DNA from 2 places in the Streptosporangium roseum DSM 43021 genome. Region 1 is predicted to be linked to the other one. Evidence: riboswitches for the same ligand, from Rfam matches in the RefSeq annotation. Region 1 holds a riboswitch; the other holds the start of a gene.
The links. Region 1 has a riboswitch for glycine ahead of gcvT (glycine cleavage system aminomethyltransferase GcvT). Riboswitches for the same ligand answer to the same signal wherever they lie in the genome.
Positions count from the first base shown of each region.

Region 2: another riboswitch for glycine. It lies ahead of gcvP (aminomethyl-transferring glycine dehydrogenase); the one in region 1 lies ahead of gcvT (glycine cleavage system aminomethyltransferase GcvT).

Region 1 covers NC_013595.1:1,871,991-1,875,390, reverse strand. Annotated here, with positions in the region: gene SROS_RS08465 (gamma-glutamyl-gamma-aminobutyrate hydrolase family protein) at 9-704, shown strand; glycine riboswitch at 957-1,055, shown strand; glycine riboswitch at 1,056-1,150, shown strand; gene gcvT (glycine cleavage system aminomethyltransferase GcvT) at 1,184-2,272, shown strand; gene gcvH (glycine cleavage system protein GcvH) at 2,269-2,658, shown strand; gene SROS_RS08450 (L-serine ammonia-lyase) at 2,738-3,400, shown strand, end outside.
Region 2 covers NC_013595.1:4,459,964-4,463,363, reverse strand. Annotated here, with positions in the region: gene gcvP (aminomethyl-transferring glycine dehydrogenase) at 1-1,702, opposite strand, end outside; glycine riboswitch at 1,862-1,953, opposite strand; gene SROS_RS19445 (MerR family transcriptional regulator) at 1,969-2,589, opposite strand; gene SROS_RS19440 (bifunctional nuclease family protein) at 2,734-3,204, opposite strand; gene ftsR (transcriptional regulator FtsR) at 3,284-3,400, opposite strand, start outside.

The DNA.
Region 1 (3,400 bases):
AAGAGATCATGTCCCGTCCCGTCATCGGCATCACCTGCTACGTCGAGCCCGCGAAGTTCACCGTCTGGGAGATGACCACCGCGCTCCTGCCGTACGACTACGTCGACCACGTGGTCCGTGCGGGCGGGCAGCCGGTGATCCTGCCTCCGGCGGGCGACCCGGCCGCGCTGGCGGGACGGCTGGACGGGCTGATCCTGGCCGGTGGCGGCGACGTCGATCCGGCCCGGTACGGCGCGGCCCCGCACGAGCGGACCGGCAACGTCCGGGGTTTCCGCGACGACGCCGAGTTCGGGCTGGTGCGGGCGGCCCTGGAGCGGGGCATCCCGTTCCTGGGGGTCTGCCGGGGCCTGCAGGTCCTGAACGTCGCCCTCGGCGGCACCCTCCGGCAGCACCTGCCCGACGTGGTCGGCCACAGCGGGCACGCCCCGGCCCCCGGCGGCTTCGGCCGGATGCCGGTACGGCCGGTGCCCGGCAGCCGGCTCGCCAAGATCCTCGGCGTCGAGACCGCGGACGTGGCCCACTACCACCACCAGGCCGCCGACCGGCTGGGCGCGGGCCTGACCGCGACCGCCCACGCCGACGACGGCACGGTCGAGGCGGTGGAGCTGGAGGACCACCCGTTCGCCGTCGCCGTCCAGTGGCATCCCGAGGCCGACGACGAGAGCCTGCTGTTCGAAGAACTCGTACGGCAGACCCGTTCCTGACCTGTACGGCCGCCTCCAGACCTGTACGACCGCCTTCGGACCTGTACGACCGCCTTCGGACCTGTACGACCTGTACGGCCGCCTCAGGACCTGTACGGCCGCCTCAGGACCGCCTCTTCAGCCGTCTCCGGACCACCCCGAAGCACGCCGGGACGCCCGGAACCCCTCCGAACCGCTCCCAACGGCGAGAACACGCCGTCCGGGGGATTTCGCTCGGCCGGTGCGGACGGTTAGGCTGGCTACGACACCGATGAATCCCGTGCGGGAGAGCGTCCTGACATCCAGACCAGGACCCCTGAAGGAGCAAGCCCTCCCCGCGAACCTCTCAAGGCAAAGGACCGTACGGGTAGGTGACCTCTGGAAAGCAGGCCTGACGGCCTCGCCGAAGGTGAAAGTCCGGCAAAAACCGGGCGAAGCTCTCAGGCATCGATGACAGAGGGGGAGGATGCTCTCATCTGACCCCTGCCTGAGGTGCGAACATGTCCCGATCCACGCCGCTGCGCGGTGTCCACGAGACCCTCGGCGCGACGCTGACCGACTTCGCGGGCTGGCTGATGCCGCTGCGCTACGGCAGCGAGTCCACCGAGCACAACGCGGTCCGCCAGGCGGCGGGCCTGTTCGACCTGTCCCACATGGGCGAGATCTTCGTGACCGGCCCGCAGGCCGGCGAGGCCCTCGACTACGCGCTGGTCGGCCACCTCTCCGCCCTTGAGCCGGGCCGCGCCCGCTACACGATGATCGTCGACCCCTCCGGCGGCGTGCTGGACGACCTGATCGTCTACCGCCTGGCGGACGAGGAGTTCATGGTCGTCGCCAACGCCTCCAACTACCCGCGGGTCGCCGCCGAGCTCACCGAGCGCGCCAAGGCCTTCGACGCCGCCGTGGAGGACCGCTCCGAGCAGTACGCGCTGGTCGCGGTCCAGGGCCCGCACTCCCGCGCCATCCTGGGCGAGCTGACCGACGCCGACCTCGACGGGCTCAAGTACTACGCCGGCCTGCCCGCCACGGTGGCCGGCCGCGAGGCCCTCGTCGCCCGCACCGGATACACCGGCGAGGACGGCTTCGAGCTGTTCGTCGCGGCGGACGACGCCGAGCCGCTCTGGGCCGCGCTCACCGAGGCGGGCGAGCCGTACGGGCTGCTCCCGGCCGGGCTGTCGGCGCGCGACACCCTCCGCCTGGAAGCGGGCATGCCGCTGTACGGAAACGAGCTGTCGGCCGACCTGACTCCGTTCGACGCGGGGCTCGGCCGTGTGGTGAGGTTTGACAAGCCGGGTGACTTCGTCGGCCGGGCCGCCCTGGAGCCGCTCAAGGACGTCCCGCCGAGCCGTCGCCTGGTCGGACTGGTCGCGACAGGCCGCCGGGTGCCCCGGCACGGCTATCCGGTGGTCTCCGCGGACGGCGCCGTCGTCGGCGAGGTCACCAGCGGAGCGCCCTCCCAGTCCCTGGGCAGGCCCATCGCCATGGCCTACGTGGACGGCGACCTGTCCACCGGCCTGGCGGTGGACATCCGGGGCAGTCGCGAACCGGTCGATGTTGTCGAACTGCCTTTCTACAGGAGGAAAAAATGAGCAGCATTCCCGATGACCTGCACTACACCAAGGAGCACGAGTGGATCTCGGGCATCGATGACGGCCTGACCCTCACCGTGGGCATCACCGCCTACGCCGCCGAGGCGCTGGGTGACGTGGTCTACGTGCAGGTCCCCGAGGTCGGGACGGCGGTCAGCGCAGGTGACGCCGTCGGCGAGGTCGAGTCGACCAAGTCGGTGAGCGACATCTTCGCCCCCGTGGGCGGTGAGATCGTCGAGGTCAACCAGGCGGTCGTGGACGACCCGTCCCTGGTCAACAGCGACTCCTACGGGGAGGGCTGGCTGTTCCGCGTCCGTCTTGAGGGCGACGCCGACGACCTGCTGTCCGCCGAGGAGTACACCGCTCTCACTTCAGGCGAGTCCTGAAATTTCTCCTCTTGCGCCGTGATCATGCGCGTCATCCGGCGCGCATGATCACGGCGATGTGAAGGCAGGGACCAGATCAATGGCGATCAGCGTCTTCGATCTCTTCAAGATCGGAATCGGCCCGTCCAGCTCGCACACCGGCGGGCCGATGGCCGCCGCGCACAAATTCGCCCGCGGCCTCGACCAGGACGGGCTCCTGGACAAGACCGCCGGAGTCGAGGTGATCCTGTACGGCTCACTCGGACTGACCGGCAAGGGCCACGGCAGCGACAAAGCCGTCCTTCTCGGACTGTCGGGCGAGAAGCCGGAGCTCGTGGACGTCGACACCGTCGACGACCGGCTGGCCGCCATGCGCGCCTCCGGGACGATCCTCCTGTACGGCTCGCGCGAGATCCCCTTCGTCGTCGGCGAGCATCTCGTCTTCGAACGCAAGATCTCGCTGCCGCACCACCCCAACGGCATGCGCTTCACCGCCCTGTCCGAGACGGGCGAGCCGCTCCGCGAGAAGGTCTACTACTCGGTGGGCGGCGGCTTCGTCGTGGACGAGAACGCCACCGGCGCCGATCGGATCAAGCCCGACGACACCGCCCTGCCGTACCCCTTCACGACAGCCGCCGAACTGCTCACCCACTGCGCGGAGACCGGCCTGTCGATCTCCGGGCTGATGCTGGAGAACGAGAAGGCCTTCGGCCGCTCGGAGCAGGAGATCCGCGAGCAGTTGCTGAACCTGTGGCGGGTCATG
Region 2 (3,400 bases), 2.6 Mb from region 1:
GGGAGCCCGCGTTGGGCTGGATCGACACGGCGTCGTAGCCGGTGACCTCGGCCAGCCAGCCCTCCAGCTCCTTGATCAGCTCAAGGTAGCCCGCGGCCTGCTCCTCCGGGGCGTAGGGGTGCAGCCCGGCGAACTCCGGCCAGGTGATCGGCTCCATCTCGGTGGTCGCGTTGAGCTTCATGGTGCAGGAGCCCAGCGGGATCATCGACCGGTCGAGCGCGATGTCCTTGTCCTGGAGCCTGCGCAGGTAGCGCAGCATGGACGTCTCGGACCGGTGGCTGTGGAAGACCGGGTGGGTCAGGTAGTCGCTGACACGCGCCAGGGCGGCGGGCAGCGCGTCGTGCGCGGCGGCGTCCAGGTCGGTCAGGACCGCGCCGCTGACCTCGAAGGCGGCCAGGACCTGCTCCAGGTGGAGGAGCTCGGTCTTCTCGTCGCAGGTGACGCCCACGTGGTCGGCGTCGACCAGGCGCAGGTTGACCCCGTTGTCGCGGGCCGCGGCGACGACCTCGGCCGCGCGGCCGGGCACGCGGGCGAGCACGGTGTCGAAGAAGGTGTCGTGCACGACCTCGACGCCGCCGTGGCGCAGCCCCTCGGCGAGCACGACGGCGTGCCGGTGGATGCGCCGGCCGATCCGGCGCAGGCCCTCGGGCCCGTGGTAGACGGCGTACATGCCGGCGATCACCGCGAGGAGGACCTGCGCGGTGCAGATGTTGCTGGTCGCCTTCTCCCGGCGGATGTGCTGCTCACGGGTCTGCAGCGCGAGCCGGTATGCGGGACGCAGGTCGGCGTCCTGGGAGACGCCCACCAGCCGGCCCGGCATCTGCCGCTGCAGGCCGTCCCGGACGGCCATGTAGGCCGCGTGCGGGCCGCCGAAGCCCAGCGGGACGCCGAAGCGCTGGGAGGAGCCGATCGCGATGTCGGCGCCGAACTCGCCGGGCGCGGCGAGCAGGGTGAGGGCCAGCAGGTCGGCGGCGGCGACCACCTGGGCGCCGCGCGCGTGGGCGGCGTCGGCGATGGAGCGGAAGTCCCTGACCCGCCCGCTGGCGCCGGGATACTGCACGAGCACGCCGAAGCACTCGGGGAGCTCGGCGGTGAAGTCGCTCTCGACCAGCTCGATGCCGAGCGGCTCGGCCCTGGTGCGCAGCACGGCCTTGGTCTGCGGCAGCGCGTCTGCGTCCACCACGAACACGTCCGACTTGGCACGGCCGGCGCGGCGGGCCAGGGTCATCGCCTCGGCGGCGGCGGTGGCCTCGTCCAGCAGGGAGGCGCCGGCGACGTCGAGCGCGGTCAGGTCGGAGACGACCGTCTGGAAGTTGATCAGGGCCTCCAGCCGGCCCTGGGAGATCTCCGGCTGGTAGGGCGTGTAGGCGGTGTACCAGCCCGGGTTCTCCAGGAGGTTGCGCCGGATGACGCCCGGGGTGATCGTGTCGTGGTAGCCCAGGCCGATCATCGAGGTGAGCACGCTGTTGCGCGCGGCCAGGGCGCGCAGCTCGGCGAGTGCCTCGGTCTCGCTCGCCGCCGGGGGCAGGCGGAGGCGGTCCTTGGCCCGGATCGCCTCCGGCACGGTCACCGCGACCAGGTCGGCGGTGGAGGCGAATCCGACCGCCTCCAGCATGCGGGTCTGGTCGGCGTCCGCGGGCCCGATATGGCGGGTGGCGAACGGCGGAGAGATGAGCTCGCTGAGCGGTGACAGGTCGGTCATGGGAAGCCTCCCGAGGTGGTGGAGACCGGCGCTGGGCGCGGGCGTATGCCGGATCTCCCCCTCTGTCACCTCGACCTGAGAGCTTCACCCCCCCTTGCCGGGGAGGCTTTCACCGTCGGTGAGACGCGCCTGGCGGACGCACCTGCTTTCCAGAGTCGCCTCGTCCGTGCGGTACCGGGTGCCTGAGAGATTCCGGGGAGGTTGCTCCTTCGGCGCCCCGATCATGTCGGGGTCTCTCCCGCACAGGGTCAGCAGCGAGACTAACTTTACCCCGTACGCCGAGCTCTGCGGCGGCGGGCCAGCTCATCGGCGTGATGATCGTCTAAAGGGCCCTGGCCGGACTCCGCGCGCTCGCCGGGAAGATCCGCGAGGGAGCCCTCCACCTCCTGCCACACCCGGCCCAGCGCGATACCGAAGACGCCCTGACCGCCCTGGAGAAGGTCGATGACCTCGTCGGGCGAGGTGCACTCGTAGACGCTGACCCCGTCGCTCATCAGTGTGATCTGGGCGAGGTCGTTGACACCTCGGTCACGCAGGTGCTGTACGGCGATGCGGATCTGCTGGAGGGAGACGCCGGTGTCGAGCAGTCGTTTGACGACCTTGAGCACCAGGATGTCGCGGAAGCCGTACAGTCTCTGGGAACCCGAGCCGTGGGCGGCCCGCACGGTGGGCTCGACCAGGCCGGTGCGCGCCCAGTAGTCCAGCTGCCGATAGGTGATATCGGCGGCCGCGCACGCGGTGGGCCCTCGATATCCGATGTCGGCGGGCGCTTTCACCGGCTGCCCGTCGAAAAGCAGACCCTCTTCACCCGCGCGCTGACGTGCCGACTGGCGCCGTTCCGGGTCATCCTGATCGGCGTTTCTACCCTCGCCGCTGCTGACCGCCACGCGGACCTCCGGCTTTCTCTCATCCCACGGCCTGATCTGGGGGTTTGCGCACGGCCGTGGGTTTCACTTGCACCGTAGGACTGGGGCCAAGCTCAGTCAACGACCCCACTCGGCGCGTCGTGAAGCGTAAATGCACCGAAATTCCTACCCCGCGCGACCGAAGTCCTCGGGCGTGATTGTGTCAAGGAACTCCCTGAACTTCTCCACCTCGTCCTCCTGGTCGTCAGGGATGATCACCCCGGCCTCCCGGACCACGTCCTCACTGGCGAAGATACGTGCGCCGGTGCGAAGTGCCAAGGCGATCGAGTCAGAGGGACGGGCACTCACCTCGACCCCGTTGGAGAACACGAGGTCGGCGAAGAAGATCCCGTCACGGAGGGCCACGATGTTCACCGTGCTCAGCCGGACGCCGAGCGCGTCGAGCACGTCACGGAACAGGTCGTGAGTGAGCGGCCGCGGCGGCGGCTCCTCGGCCTGGGCCATGGCGATCGCCGTCGCCTCCGTCATGCCGATCCAGATCGGCAGGTAACGCTCCCCATGTGCCTCCTTCAGCAGAACAATTGGCTGGTTGGAGGGCATCTCAACCCGAACGCCCACGACCTCCATCTGCAACACGGGCTGCTCCGTCTTCGCTGGATTCCGACCGGTTTGTTCAACGTAACACTCGTGGGGGTACGAGTGCCTGGTCAGGTTGTCACCGGCCCAGCACCCCACGCACGCCGGAACGCAGCAGAGAGGCGTGCAATTCCAGCAGGAGGCCGGAAATCTCCCTGGCCGTCTCGTCGGCCCGGTCGATGGCGCCGGGGCCGCG